One region of the Parageobacillus galactosidasius genome, then DNA from elsewhere that is predicted to be linked to it. Evidence: riboswitches for the same ligand, from Rfam matches in the RefSeq annotation. Region 1 holds a riboswitch; the other holds the start of a gene.
The links. Region 1 has a riboswitch for FMN ahead of B9L23_RS10245 (ECF transporter S component). Riboswitches for the same ligand answer to the same signal wherever they lie in the genome.

Region 2: it holds a riboswitch for FMN, as region 1 does, so the genes downstream of both, ribD (bifunctional diaminohydroxyphosphoribosylaminopyrimidine deaminase/5-amino-6-(5-phosphoribosylamino)uracil reductase RibD) here and B9L23_RS10245 (ECF transporter S component) in region 1, are expected to answer to the same signal.

The regions. Positions count from the first base shown of each region.
Region 1 is NZ_NDYL01000002.1:182,431-190,192, reverse strand. Features, by position in the region: gene B9L23_RS10250 (molybdopterin-dependent oxidoreductase) at 53-670, shown strand; partial or broken gene B9L23_RS10245 (ECF transporter S component) at 1,195-1,775, opposite strand; FMN riboswitch at 1,932-2,065, opposite strand; gene pepT (peptidase T) at 2,229-3,461, shown strand; gene B9L23_RS10235 (bifunctional metallophosphatase/5'-nucleotidase) at 3,508-5,136, opposite strand; gene B9L23_RS10230 (hypothetical protein) at 5,939-6,157, opposite strand; partial or broken gene B9L23_RS10225 (MATE family efflux transporter) at 6,240-6,500, opposite strand; gene B9L23_RS10215 (OsmC family protein) at 6,694-7,119, opposite strand; gene plsY (glycerol-3-phosphate 1-O-acyltransferase PlsY) at 7,312-7,762, shown strand, end outside.
Region 2 is NZ_NDYL01000002.1:855,305-863,066, reverse strand. Features, by position in the region: gene B9L23_RS13875 (DUF1002 domain-containing protein) at 1-653, opposite strand, end outside; gene B9L23_RS13870 (peptidylprolyl isomerase) at 789-1,229, shown strand; FMN riboswitch at 1,494-1,628, shown strand; gene ribD (bifunctional diaminohydroxyphosphoribosylaminopyrimidine deaminase/5-amino-6-(5-phosphoribosylamino)uracil reductase RibD) at 2,005-3,090, shown strand; gene ribE (riboflavin synthase) at 3,106-3,753, shown strand; gene B9L23_RS13855 (bifunctional 3,4-dihydroxy-2-butanone-4-phosphate synthase/GTP cyclohydrolase II) at 3,775-4,968, shown strand; gene ribH (6,7-dimethyl-8-ribityllumazine synthase) at 5,042-5,506, shown strand; gene B9L23_RS13845 (GNAT family N-acetyltransferase) at 5,630-5,977, shown strand; gene B9L23_RS13840 (DUF309 domain-containing protein) at 5,993-6,508, opposite strand; gene B9L23_RS13835 (segregation/condensation protein A) at 6,635-7,405, shown strand; gene scpB (SMC-Scp complex subunit ScpB) at 7,392-7,762, shown strand, end outside.

The sequences.
Region 1 (7,762 bases):
TCTCGCCGTATCATTTTATATAAATTCATACATAGAAAAGGGGGGCTCGCCATTGACAAAACAGCTGCCGCCAGGCCAATTTGAAACGGAAAAATGGCCGATTCTCCATGATGGGGATGTTTATCAATTTGATGAATCAACATGGGAATTCCGCTTATTTGGGGATGTAAAAGAAGAAGTCTCTCTTTCCTATCAGCAAGTAATGGAACTGCCAAAAACAATCTCGACGATCGATATGCATTGTGTGACGACATGGTCGAAATTTGATACAACATTTGAAGGGATTGCCTTTCGCGAGTTTTTGCGCTTTGTTGAACTGGCCCCAGATGTGAAATACGTGAAAATTTACGGCTATTTAAAAGGAGACCGCTTCGGCTATTCGGCGAACTTGCCGCTCGAGGCGCTGATGGGCGATGACGCGCTATTTGTGTACCGCTGGAAAGACAAACGTCATGACTGGCAGGATATTTCCCCAAAACATGGCTATCCGCTCCGCTTTATTCCACCTGCATCGTTTTATTTATGGAAAGGAACGAAATGGGCATCTGGAATCCAGTTCATGAAAAAAGACGAGCCGGGATATTGGGAACAACGCGGCTTCTCGATGACCGCCAATCCGTTTAAGGAAGAGCGCTTTGCCGATCCAAACGATAATGTAAAACTTTTTTGAAAAGTTCATTGTATTCACCCCTAAAAAACGAGAGCTTCTTTTTTAGAGTTCCTCTCAGCTTGCCGACAAAGTCGACAAGCTGAGAAAGAGTCTTTTCTAAGACAACCTCTTTTTATTTTTTGCACTCTTCATACACGGAAGAAACGGGCACACAACGATTTTCTTTTACTGCCATGTTGCCCATTCTCAACCTTTACATTGTCCTTTTTATACACTCTATCCAGTTTTTTTATTATTGTCTTGGCATCATTCGAGGTTTTTTACTTTTTTTGCATTTAGCACATATTTTCATTAGAAAACCTACTTAATGTGTATATGGCTGTTTAAAGGTGGTTCTTGCATTCCTTTGGTTGAAAATTCAGATAATTGGGATAATAAGTCGAAAAATTCTAATTTTTCCCTTTCCTGATATTTGCGAATATTAAGAAGCAGAAAAAAATAACTTTAGCATGGTTATTTAATAAGAGGCTGCCTCAAGAGGTCGATTCAACGGCCTTTTGAGGCAGCCTCGCTGCATATATGCACTATGCATGATGCGTTGCCGCTTGTTTTTGCATCCACTGGTGCAAACGGACAAACAAGAGCATAAATACAATCGTGATCATCGCGCCTTTTACTGCGTTAAACGGCAAGATAGCCGAAACAACCAATGCCCTTGTTTCCGGCGCGCTCATCGCCGGTGCGCCTAGAAAGATCGTATACGCCGGCAGAAACACGTAGTAGTTCAATACGCTCATCATCAGCGCCATAACGGCGGTGCCAATGACTAAACCAGCCAGCATTCCTTTTTTTGATTTTGTTTTATGATATACGTAATATGTCGGCAAAATAAACGTAATCCCGGCCATAAAGTTGGCGATATGCCCGACCGGAACGCCGGTAGGACTGCCGACCATGAAATAATTCAACACATTTTTCAGCAATTCAACGGACACTCCCGCCAGCGGTCCGTACAGAATCGCGGCGATCAATGCAGGAACGTCGCTGAAATCCACCAATAGAAAGTTTGGAAATGGCGGAAGCGGAAAGTTTAACAGCATCAGTAAATCGAGATGGCACTAAACACTCCAATTAAGACAAGCGCGCGGATATTCATTTTTCTCATGTCGATTCTCCTCTCCTTCTCGTGATCCATCCTCACAAGAAGAAGGCTGCCAACTTTGAGCGTCAAATAAAAAACCCTTAAGTGTTCACACTTAAGGGAGAAAAAGGGTATGCTCAAATAGACGTTCGATCGCGCAACATTCGAACGCCGGCAAACCTTCATCTTCTCCCATCCAGACTATACTGTCGGCTCCGGAATTGCACCGGATCGTGCCTATGCGGCTCGCGGGCTGAGAAGCAAATTGCTTCATCACCGCCGGTCGGGAATTTCACCCTGCCCCGAAGATGAATCGTATTATATTTTTTTAATATTATTATATAATTTCTTTATGCGTTATGTCTATCATCAATGCAGTGCATATGAATGCTCTTTTTTCTCACACCAACATGATTTTTCATTTTTATGATAAAATAAAGAAGGAAAAAGATAGTAAATAATAAGGAGCTGACTATCATGAAAAACGAAATCATTGAACGTTTTACGAAGTATGTTCAAGTTGACACCCAGTCTGACCCGAACAGTGATACTTGTCCCTCCACTCCGGGTCAATGGACGCTAGCGAGAATGCTAGTAGAAGAATTAAAAGCAATCGGCATGGAAGAAGTAACAATAGACGAAAACGGCTATATCATGGCAACATTGCCCGCAAATACCGATAAAGATGTGCCAACCATTGGCTTTTTAGCCCATATGGATACGGCTCCCGAATTTACCGGCGCCAATGTAAAACCGCAAATTGTCGAAAACTACGATGGCAATGATATCATATTAAATGAGGCGCTACATATTGTGCTTTCGCCGAAAGATTTTCCGGAACTTGCAAACTACAAAGGCCATACATTAATCACCACCGACGGCACGACGCTGCTTGGCGCGGACAATAAAGCGGGAATCGCGGAAATTATGACGGCGATGGCCTACTTAATCCAACATCCGGAAATTAAACACGGAAAAGTGCGCGTCGCGTTTACACCGGATGAAGAAATCGGCAGAGGGCCGCATAAGTTTGACGTCGCTAAGTTCGGTGCTAAATATGCGTACACAGTCGATGGCGGTCCGCTTGGCGAATTAGAGTATGAAAGCTTTAACGCCGCGGAGGCAAAAATCAAATTTAAAGGAAAAAATGTTCATCCAGGCACCGCCAAAGGCAAAATGATTAACTCGATGAAAATCGCGATGGAATTTCACGCACAGCTTCCTGCCAACGAAGCGCCGGAACATACGGAAGGCTACGAAGGATTTTATCATTTGCTTTCCTTCCAAGGAAATGTCGAAGAAACAGCGCTTCATTACATTATCCGCGACTTTGACCGCGAACAATTTGAAGCGCGCAAAGCAAAAATGCGGGAAATCGCGGCAAAACTGCAAGAAAAATACGGAAAAGAGCGAATCGCGATCGAAATAAAAGACCAATATTATAACATGAGAGAAAAAATCGAACCGGTCCGCGAAGTTGTCGATATCGCCTATGAAGCGATGAAAAACTTAAATATTGAACCGAAAATTTCGCCGATCCGCGGCGGCACGGACGGGTCGCAGCTTTCGTACATGGGGCTGCCGACTCCAAATATTTTCACGGGCGGCGAAAACTTCCACGGCCGCTATGAATACATTTCCGTCGACAACATGATCAAAGCAACAAACGTCATTATTGAAATTATTAAGCTGTTCGAGCAAAAAGCGTAACAGAAAAGCTGGTTCCAACGGCGTTTTGGAACCAGCTTTTTCATATTTAGCGAAGCTGTTGAATGCGGCCTTCGATTTGGGCATCAAATGGCTGAGGAAGCTGTTGAATATAATGGATGAGCGCCTCTAAATCGACTGGTCCTACTTCGCGGTTTTTCCCTTCCGTAAATACCGTGAAGTTATCTCCCCCATCAGCTAGGAAGCTGTTTGCTGTAACGGTGTATTCCGCATTTGGATCGAGTTTTGCGCCGTTTGGCAAATAAATATCGACGACTTTGTCTGTTGGTTTGCTTGCGTCCCAAGTATATGTGAGACCGGAAATTTGCAGCATGCGTGTTTGATTCGACTGCCATTGTTGGTTCAATAGCTTACGGATTTGCTCGCCCGTGAGCGTCATTTTTACGAGCTGATTGCTAAATGGCTGCACGTTATACAGCTCTCCCCATGTCACTTCTCCTTGTTCAATATTGGCGCGAATGCCGCCAGGATTCATAAAGGCGAAGTCGGTTTTCATCGCTGTCCGCTGCGCATCGGCAATCAAATTTCCTAACGCTGATTCACCACTTGCATTTTGCTCAGCGCTAATCGTCGTTTTTGCCATACCGATGACTTGGTTAATAATTGGAGATACCTTTGCTTCATACTTGTCAATGAATTTCGTAATCTTTGGATCAGGCTTGATGCTATCTTGGTAGGTGGTCACGATTTCCGCTTTTTTCGCAACAACGTCTTTTGTCCGCCGATCAATTGTTAAATCCACATCCGAAAAAGCAGTTCCATAAGAATATGATTGAACAAGCAGTTTGCCGTCCACTTCGGCGTTTAAATACGCATGATTATGACCAGCAAAAATAACATCGACTTCATCATCCACTGTTTTCGCGATGTCTACAATTTCTCCACTCGCGTTGGAACCATCTTTATTAGAAACCCCTGGATTATGCGCAAGGACAACGATTGCGCGCACCCCCCGCCGTTTTAGTTGTTTCACCGCCTCGTTAATCGCCTCCGCTTCATCCGTGAATGCAACCCCAGCCACACCGCTTGGAATGACGATGCTTGGCGTGTCGGATAAAGTTACTCCGATAAAACCAATCGGTATTCCTTTCACTTTTTTAATAACATAAGGCGGAAGAATCGGTTTGCCTGTCTTTTTATCTATTACATTCGCGCTTACGTATGGAAAATCCGCACCACGAAAATAGCCGGTTTTTGGATGCGTCCCCCCATAAATGAGGCGAAGCATTTCGTCGACCCCTTCATCAAATTCATGGTTTCCGGGCACTCCCACATCAAAACCTAACTTATTTAGAAACTCTATCGTTGGCTCATCCTGCAGCAGTGCCGATACAGGTGAACTTGCTCCAACGGCATCCCCTGCATGCACAAGAAGCGTATTTTTATTTTCCCTTTCCCGTTGTTTTAAATACGCAGCTAAATAATCCGCTCGCCCGACCGCTCTTCCTCCAACGTTTCTTGTTACATCAAGCTGTCCGTGAAAGTCGTTAATTCCTAGCAATTGTACATCGATATAACGATATGAATAGGAATTCGTCTGCTGCTTTTTCCCTAGATGGTCAGGTTGCCCAGCCGCAAATACACTTGCTGAAGACAGAGCAGCGGACAAGGCAAGCGCAGATACAGTCGTTTTAACCAGTTTGGATGAAAGTTTCATATTCATAACTCCTTTCCTCGTTTTCCTGTCATTATCATAGATTTCGTTTCATAGTAATAATAGAGCCAAAATACTTATTTTCTTCTAAAAATATTGTAAATTTTATACCCGTGGCGCTAGATAAAATCAGACAAGCATAAAAAATAGCCCTTGCATGAGGAACCCCTTAAAATGAAAGTGCAACCAAACATCAAAAGGAGAAGTTCCCATGCAAGAGCACTTTCATTTTACAACAGATCGTGTCAAACTTAGGGATTTCCTTGATTTACTCAATTGTTCGAACCACGGTGAATAGAATTTCTTAAATTTTTTTGTCTAAAATGAATAATTGAGGAAAAAAATGGGAGGTTATTATTAAAATCCATACAAATTTATGTTAAAATTTAGATAAAGGATAAAGGGAGGGTGAAAAAAGTGAATTTTTTTGGGCAGGATTATTATTTTGGTTGTTAATCGGAGTTTCGATTTTCTTTCTCATTTGGGGATTGATTAAAAAAAGGGCAATTCATTTTATACTTAGTGCTTTACTATTTTCACCTATTGCTTATTATTTCAGTGGAGCAGAGAATGCTTTTAAGTTAATTATGTTTTATCCTATAGTTCCACTATTGCTGGCGGTATTTTTCGTACCAAAAAAAACGTTAAGTAATTAAAAGGTTGCACTTAAAGATATTTTTGACACCAATCCCATAACAAGAAAATGTAACCAAATAAATGTGAAGGGAACATTTATTTGGAACTTTAAAAAAAGCTGCCCCCAAGGGATTTAGTAAATCCACTTTTTGGGGACAGCTTTATTTTTTTAGTTAGTTTCGATATCTAAGTCTAATGTTATCCAACTTTCACCCCAGCGTTCCCAATCAACTACATAGCTATATGTTCCATCGTTTTTTGCTGTTATGGAGATAATATGAGTTACTCTTGTTTCTTCATCATCATCTAAAAAGTCATAGTTTCTATAATAGCCATATCCTTTTTGAGTAAGTTGAGTTTTTGAAGAATTTAATGAATAGTTATCCAAAGTACTCCTTTTTACATTTCGCCTGCACACACTCATACGGTTTTTCGTCCGTTTTAAGGCGTGCAAACAGAAAGGCGGCCGCATTGGTCGTTTTTCCTTGTTGTTGCGAAAAAATCGTCAAGGTGACGTTATTCATGCCGATAATAAACGATAAAATCGTATAAATGACCGTACTTGCCACTGCGACCGCCGCAAGGGAATTTTCTCCTATCAAATTGCCAACCCAAAAACTATCGATAAATTGATAGGAAACTTGCAATAAGTTCGTAAACATAATAGGGAACGAAAAAGCGATCAGCTGTTTAGGAATATTACCTTTTGTCAAATCGTATTGCCGCGTCATTTCCCAGTCACTTTACTTCCATTGGAATCCCCCCTTGGTTGCCCAAGGGGGTATCGTTATGCTTTTGTCCATGTAGATTGCAACTGAACGCCGCCGCCTTTAGCGTCGTGTAAACAGGACAACGCGAATCGGTAATGCGCCGTAATTCGTCAATGCGCTCCTGTGATTCACTCGTTTTTGTCCCTCCTTGTTTTTACAAGTGTTTTTTCCCCTTCACACCATTAATCGAGTAGCTTGCCGTAATGTTGGCATTTAACGAATGGGATACAGAACAGTACTTCTCTTTCGACAATTGAATAGCGCGGACGACTTTGTCTTCTGGCAAATCCCCTTCTAACACATAATGAATGTGAATATCCGTAAACCGTTTTGGATGATCGTCTGCACGGGTTCCTTCCACTTCTATATAAAACGATCGAACTTCAAGCCGCATTTTTGTCAAGATCGATATGATATCAATTCCCGTACATCCGGCAAGCCCGTGTAAAATTAATTCCATCGGTCTCGCCCCGGAATCTTGTCCCCCTGCTTCTTTGGAAGCATCAATCGGAATTTGCACTCCTGATGCGCTCATCCCTGTAAACGACATTTGCCCGTTCCACGTTACTTTCGTTTTCATTTCTTTTCTTCCTCCTCTTTCAGTTCCAGCGATAAAATAACCATGTTATCATCTAGTTTACTTTGCCAAAAAAATAAATGCAAAAAAAATACCTTCCGTTGATATGTTCTATTTTCCTTCTAGCGTTTTTTTTCATGCATGGTAAAATAAAAACATGCACAAATTTGATAAGTAAAGGGTGTAGAGAGGTTGATGGAAAAAGCACTCATTTTGATCACAGCTTACCTTCTTGGATCGATTCCGTTTGCGCTCCTTGTCGGAAAAATAGGATACGGAATCGATATTCGCGAGCATGGCAGCGGAAATCTAGGAGGGACAAATACATTTCGCGTCCTTGGCGTAAAAGCAGGAATGATCGTCACATGCGGGGATATGCTAAAAGGGACGCTGGCAGCAAGCCTGCCTGTATTGTTCTCCGTGCACATACATCCGCTGTTAGCAGGAGTGTGCGCTGTCATCGGACATACATATCCGATTTTTGCCAAATTCCGCGGCGGGAAAGCGGTCGCAACATCGGCAGGTGTGATGCTGTTTTATTCACCGTTTTTGTTCGTTTCGCTTCTTACTGTCTTTTTCATTGTTTTATATATTTCCAAGTATGTTTCGTTATCTTCGATGTTAGCCGGGGTATATGCCGTTATTT
Region 2 (7,762 bases), 670 kb from region 1:
GTTAACGTAATTCCGAGGTCTTTTGCGATTTTTTCAATAAGCGCGCGCAAATCGGCATCCGTTTGCGGCGGATTATTTGCGATTTCTTCTTTAATTTTCGCAAGAAGGGCAACCGCTTTATCCGTTCCGATAGATTCCCCGAGTTTTGCGGTTTTGACTATTTCCTCCGTAGCCACTTTTTTTACATCCTCAGGAATGACTTGATCGGAAGAGACTTCGTATGCCTTCATTAATCCGGTTAACGCAGCCGTACCGGACACTGCAAACGGAGCGGTGACATAAATTTTCGCATCTTTCACTCCCGCTGTAATCAGGGCGTTTGTGTACATTTCTTCGGTTACCCATGTGATATTATGAGTTTCTACGTCCAACCCAGAGCCTTTCGCACCGATCGTAATCATCGATGAGGAGATTGCTCTCGTTCCGATTTGCGCTTTTGGAATAAGACCATCGAGATATTTATGTTCTTCCGCGTTAGAAACCGTAATGATTTGTGCATTGTCCGGAGCATTCATTTCATTTAAAATTTGTTGCTTTTGCTGTTCGGTTAAATTTTCGCCTAATGTAATAATCACATCGCCTTCTGCCGCATCTGCTGCTGCCATGGCAGGAAATGTAAATAGCAGCGATGCAAGCAGAGATCCTATCAACATTCGTTTCACAATGTCATCCTCCTTCGTAATAATACCCCTTTTCAACATATCCGTAATACATTATATTACTTTTTTTATGTGGACAACAATGATATGATAGTGATGCGCAATCATGAAAAAAGGAGCTGTTTACGTATGGCGAAAAAAGGATATATCTTAATGGAAAATGGGAAAAAAATCGAGTTTGAACTATTTCCAAATGAAGCGCCGATTACGGTAGCAAATTTCGAAAAATTAGCAAATGAAGGATTTTATAACGGTTTGACGTTCCACCGCGTCATTCCTGGTTTTGTCAGCCAAGGAGGGTGCCCGTATGGCAACGGAACGGGGGATGCCGGCTATACGATTCCGTGCGAAACCGATCACAACCCGCATAAACATGTGACCGGTGCGATTTCGATGGCACACCGCGGCCGTGATACAGGAAGCTGCCAATTTTTCATCGTTCATGAACCACAGCCGCACTTAGATGGGGTACACACCGTATTTGGCCAAGTAACATCGGGAATGGATGTTGTAAAATCAATGAAAAACGGCGATGTCATGAAAGAAGTAAAAGTGTTTGATGAGGAATAAGGATGAAAAAGGCTTAACAGTTTCTCTGTTAAGTCTTTTAAATATGTGAAACACCATCTCCGTAAGAGGTGAAAGAATGGAGCGGAAAAAATGGATATTATTTTTTCTTTTATTAGGAGCAAGTTTTGTATGGGGGATTATTTATTGGCTGTTTATCGCGAAATAATAAAAACATCGTTTAAGCCATCCGTTTTTGTTTCACAATCGTAAATGAATGGACAAACCGCTTTTGTGTGATATAATAATAAAAAATTCCATATTGTTCGTATCCTTCGGGGCAGGGTGAAATTCCCGACCGGCGGTGATGAAGTGGTGTCACTTCTCAGCCCGCGAGCCGTATAGGCACGATCCGGTGCAATTCCGGAGCCGACAGTATAGTCTGGATGGGAGAAGGATCACAAGATGCACATGGCCGTACTATATTAGATAAGGAGCGGTTTCGTTTGTCGCAACTCCGCTTTCCAAAATATAGAACGCGATATTTAGCGGGGATAGCTATGTGGAGTAGCGAATAAATGGCGTTTTCGCAATATGTGAGTTATTTTTTCCATATTTCAACAAAGAAAGCTGTCTAAGTTATTTTTTGGATAACGTGTCTTTGTATGAATTGTGGCTAAAAACAGACATATTCTTTCACACAACTGAAAAACTTGCTTCCCCGCTTATATAATGCCGTTTTTTAGTACGCAAAAATGTAATCATTGTGATTCTGCATAATCCTGCCCTAGGACTTTGGACCTAGGGTTTTCTTTATGCCAAAAAAGGAGGCAGCGCCATGCGAAACGATGAACAGTATATGCGCCTAGCAATCGAAATCGCCAAAGCAGGAATTGGACAAACGTCTCCTAATCCGGTTGTCGGCGCTGTTGTGGTGAAAGATGGAGAAATTGTCGGATTTGGCGCCCATTTGAAAGCAGGGGAGCCGCACGCGGAGGTACATGCCATCCGTATGGCGGGAGAAAAAGCGAAAGGATCTACCGTTTATGTAACGCTGGAGCCGTGCAGTCATTATGGGAAAACGCCCCCTTGCGCCGATTTATTAGTGGAAACAGGTGTTCAACGCGTTGTCATTGCGACGACAGATCCGAACCCGCTCGTAGCCGGTAAAGGCATCGAAAAACTAAGAAGTGCGGGAATTGACGTGAAGCTTGGGGTGCTGAAAGAGGAAGCGGATGAGTTAAACCGCGTGTTTTTCCACTACATTGCGACAAAAATGCCGTTTGTGACGCTAAAATATGCAAGCAGTCTTGATGGAAAAATTGCAACGACAACCGGAGAAAGCAAATGGATTACATCCGAAGCGGCCCGGGAAGATGTGCATCGCTATCGGGCGGTGCATGATGCGATTCTTGTTGGGGTAAACACCGTTATTGCGGATAATCCAAGTTTAACCGTAAGGCTTCCCGAAGGTGGAAAAAATCCGATACGCATCGTTTTAGATACGCATTTGCGCACGCCGCTTGATGCAAACATTCTCAATGATGGCCAAGCAGAAACGTGGATTGTTGTCGGCAGTGAAATCAGCGTTGAAAAAAGGAAGCGGTATGAGAAAGAAAATGTACAAATTATTTCCATGAAAAAGCCGCATATTGATATAGATGAATTGCTGCGCGTACTTGGTGAGAAACGAATTACTTCCCTTTTTGTTGAAGGCGGATCACACGTGCATGATAGTTTCGTGCGCGCCAAGGCAGTTAATGAAATCGTCGCATACTTTGCTCCGAAGATCATTGGCGGAAAACAAGCGCCAACGCCAATAGGGGGAATTGGTTTTGCCGGCATGGCTGACGTTATGCAGCTAGAAATTCGGCGAGTAGAGACGATCGGGCCAGATATAAAAATCGTCGCAATACCAAAATAAAAGGGTGAGTACACGATGTTTACAGGAATTATTGAGGAAGTCGGTACGATCGAGCAAATGAGACAGTCAGGCGAAGCGATTGTGATGACGATTGGAGCAAAAAAAGTTTTAGAAGACGTTCATCTTGGGGACAGCATCGCGGTCAACGGAGTTTGTTTGACCGTAACGTCGTTTACGGACCGATCGTTTACCGTTGATGTGATGCCGGAAACGGTAAGAGCCACATCGCTGCGCACGTTAACAAAAGGTTCGAAAGTGAATTTAGAACGGGCGATGGCAGCAAACGGCCGTTTTGGCGGTCACTTCGTTTCCGGACATGTCGACGGCATCGGTGAAATCATTCGTAAATGGCCATCGGCGAATGCGGTGTATTATGAAATTAAAATCCCGCAGGAATTGCGGAAATATATGATTTTAAAAGGGTCTGTCGCTGTCGATGGAACGAGTTTAACGATCTTCGGACTCACCGATGACACGTTTACGATTTCACTCATTCCGCATACGCGCACGGAAACGATTTTAGGCGATAAACATCCAGGAGATATTGTCAATATCGAATGTGATGTCATCGGAAAATATGTTGCCCAGTTCATGGAAGGAAAAAAAGAAGAACCGAAGTCGGCGATTACGCTTGAATTTTTAGAACGGCACGGTTTTAAGTAAGCAATAAAGGAGGAGCTGACGATGTTTGACACGATCGAAGAAGCGATTTATGAATTGATGCAAGGGAAAGTCATTATTGTATGTGATGACGAGGATCGTGAAAACGAAGGAGATTTTGTCGCATTGGCGGAAAAAGCGACCCCAGAAGTGATTAATTTTATGATTAAATACGGCCGCGGCCTTGTTTGCGTTCCGATTACGGAAGAATTAGCCGATAAGCTTGATTTAGCCCCAATGGTCAATCATAATACGGATTCTCATGGCACTGCTTTTACGGTTAGCATTGATTATAAATCAACGACAACAGGCATTAGCGCTTATGAACGTTCGATGACGATTCAAGCGCTGTTAGATCCCAATGCGAAAGCGAGCGATTTTAAACGTCCTGGGCACGTTTTTCCACTTGTGGCGAAAAAAGGAGGCGTATTGCGGCGCGCCGGCCATACGGAAGCGGCGGTCGATTTAGCGCGATTATGTGGCGCAAAGCCGGCCGGTGTGATTTGCGAAATCATTAAAGAGGATGGCACGATGGCGCGTGTTTCGGATTTAAGAAAAATCGCTGATGAATTTGATTTGAAAATGATCACGATTAAAGATTTAATCGAGTATCGGAGCCGAAAAGAAAAATTAGTGAAACGCGAAGTAGAAGTGATGCTTCCAACAGAGTTTGGCAAGTTTAAAGCAATTGGCTATACAAATATTGTTGATGGAAAAGAGCATGTTGCTTTAGTCAAAGGCGAAATCATTCCAGATGAACCAATCCTTGTTCGGGTTCATTCCGAATGCTTAACAGGCGATGTGTTTGGCTCCTGCCGTTGTGATTGCGGACCGCAGCTTCATGCGGCGCTCCGCCAAATTGAAGAAGAAGGCCGCGGCGTTTTATTATATATGCGTCAAGAAGGCCGCGGCATCGGGTTAATCAACAAATTGCGCGCGTATAAGCTGCAAGAGCAAGGCTATGATACGGTGGAAGCAAATGAAAGGCTTGGATTCCCTGCCGATTTGCGTGACTATGGGATTGGCGCGCAAATTTTAAAAGATCTCGGCGTGACGAAAATGCGACTATTGACAAATAATCCGCGGAAAATCACTGGATTAAAAGGACACGGCCTTGAAGTCGTCGAGCGTGTTCCACTGCAAATGCCGGCGAACAAGGAAAATGAAAAATACTTGCGGACGAAGTATGAAAAATTAGGACATATGTTGCATTTTTAAAAAACATGTTCGCCATTTTTGCTTTTTTGTATTATGATGAATACGGTGGGCGGAAAAGATAGGAGGATTTGCGATGAAAGTAATGGAAGGAAATTTAGTCGGTACAGGATTAAAAATTGCCATTGTCATTTCCCGTTTTAATGAATTTATTACGAGCAAGTTATTATCTGGCGCCATGGATGGCCTCAAACGGCACGGGGTCAATGAAAACGATGTGACAGTAGCATGGGTGCCAGGAGCGTTTGAAATTCCGCTTATAGCGAAAAAATTAGCCGAATCGAGGCAATATGATGCCGTCATTGCGCTTGGCGCGGTCATTCGCGGGGCGACAAGCCATTACGATTACGTATGCAATGAAGTAGCAAAAGGGGTTTCCCACGCAGCTTTATCAACGGGAACACCGGTTATATTTGGAGTATTAACGACAGATACGATTGAGCAAGCGATTGAACGCGCCGGAACGAAGGCGGGAAATAAAGGATGGGAAGCTGCGGTAAGCGCCATTGAGATGGCAAATCTTCTTCGCACGTTTGCTTAATTGGAGTAAAAATGCATGAAAGAGTTCACAATATAACTAAGAACGTTTATAATACGTAATGAGAAAATGACGGAAGCACTTTTCTATTTTGGAAAAGTCTTTGTCGGTAATGAGGGAGTTTTTATGCTGATTCGTTATCGAAAAAACTATGAAAAAATTGCCATGGGTCTTCTGTCGTTCATGCCGACAGAAAAAGACTTAAAAAAACTGCAGCAAACGATCAAACAGTACGAAACAAACGATGATTGGCAACTGTTTTTATGGAAAGAGAACGATGATATTATTGGCATTATCGGAGTGCTGTTGCGAGACGAAGACGTTGTCGAAATTCAACATATTAGTGTAAATCCTTCGCACCGTCATCAAGGTATTGGAAAACAAATGGTAAAGGCGTTAAAGGATATGTATCCTAATCATCGACTGCAGGCAAATGAATTTACCGCGTCTTTTTTGGATAAATGTGAGTTTTAACGAAAGAGCTGCCGTTTAGTGGTTTGGCAGCTCTTTACTCTTTTTCTTTTCCTCTCGTGCCGCGATCACATCTGAGCGATCGCGCAATTTATGTTTGTGAATTAAAAATACATCACTCATATCGCTTGCTTTTCCCCAAGAAAGCCCGCGCTCATCGCATATCGCTTGACACATTTTCCGCAATGTTTCATCGCAAACAGGCAGCTCGATGCTTTTATAAGCCTCGTTTTGTGCTATACGTTCGATATAATGTTCCAGCTGTTTGGCAAGTCGCTGTTCATCTAACCCTAACTCGCGAACCGCTTTTTGTTCTTTTTGTAAAAGTGATAGCGCTTTTCGCATCATACGCAGCGCCCCCTGACCGTTGCCGCGGCGATGATGGTACAGCGCTACGGCAATTTGAATAAGCACGACCCATACTTTTTTGTAGCCGTCTTTTTTCCAATGCTCTTCTAATATTTCATGACATTCAAAATAATCACGGTCTGTATGAAAATGAATTAAATAGCGGATATAAGCGTCAGGATACATCGTTTCACAACCTTTCTATTGTTGTATCCGTATTGTATCAATTGTATCATATTAGACGTGAAAAATTTGCTTGGACAATGTTAGGTGATCGTCTATACTTAACGATAGCGTAATGAAAATGGTGGGATGAACGTGCAATATAATGTGAAAATTGATGCGTTTGAAGGTCCGCTCGACCTTTTGTTGCATTTAATTAATCGTTACGAAATCGATATTTATGATATTCCTGTTGCGCAAATTACCGAGCAATATATGGCATATATTCATGCGATGCAAGAATTGCAGCTGGATATCGCAAGTGAATATTTGGTGATGGCGGCAACGCTTTTGGCGATCAAAAGCAAAATGTTGCTGCCAAAACATGAAGAAGAAATATTGGATGAAGGCGTGGAACTGCCTGAAAGCGATCCGCGTGAAGAATTAATGCAGCGGTTGTTAGAATACAAAAAATTTAAAGAAGCGGCGCAAGCATTGAAAAAGAAGGAAGAAGAGCGAGCGCTTTTATTTACAAAGCCGCCGAGCGATTTAAGTATGTATGCAGACGAAAAAGAAATGATGAAGCGGCCGCTCGATGTAAATGTTTACGATATGCTTGGCGCGCTGTCAAAACTATTGCGCCGCAAAAAATTGCAAAAACCGCTTCACACGAAAGTTACCCGTCAAGACATTTCGATCGAAAAGAGGATGGAGGAAATTTTGGAGGAGCTGAGGCGTACAAAAACGAGAAAAAATTTTTATGATTTATTTCCATATTATGACCGTGGACACATTGTGGTGACATTTTTAGCGATTTTAGAATTAATGAAAAAAAATGCGATTATTATTGAGCAAGAGCGAAATTTTGCCGATATTTTCATCTCTAGCAATGAAAGGATGGAACAACATGGAGATGAATGAATATAAAGCGATTGTCGAAGGACTGCTATTTGCTGCAGGTGATGAGGGATTGTCGCTTCAGCAAATTGCCGCCGTCTTAGAAATTGAAGAAGAACAAGCACAGGCGATCATTCATATGCTGAAAGAGGAGTATGAACAGCAAAAGCGCGGCATTCAGCTTATTGAATTAGCAGGAGTATTTCAACTGGCGACAAAAAAAGAACATGCCCCATATTTAAAAAAGCTTGTTGAATCGCCAAGTTCGACTTCGTTGTCGCAAGCGGCGTTAGAAACATTGGCGATTATCGCTTACCGCCAACCGATTACAAGAGCGGAAATTGAAGAAATTCGAGGGGTGAAAAGCGATAAACCGATACA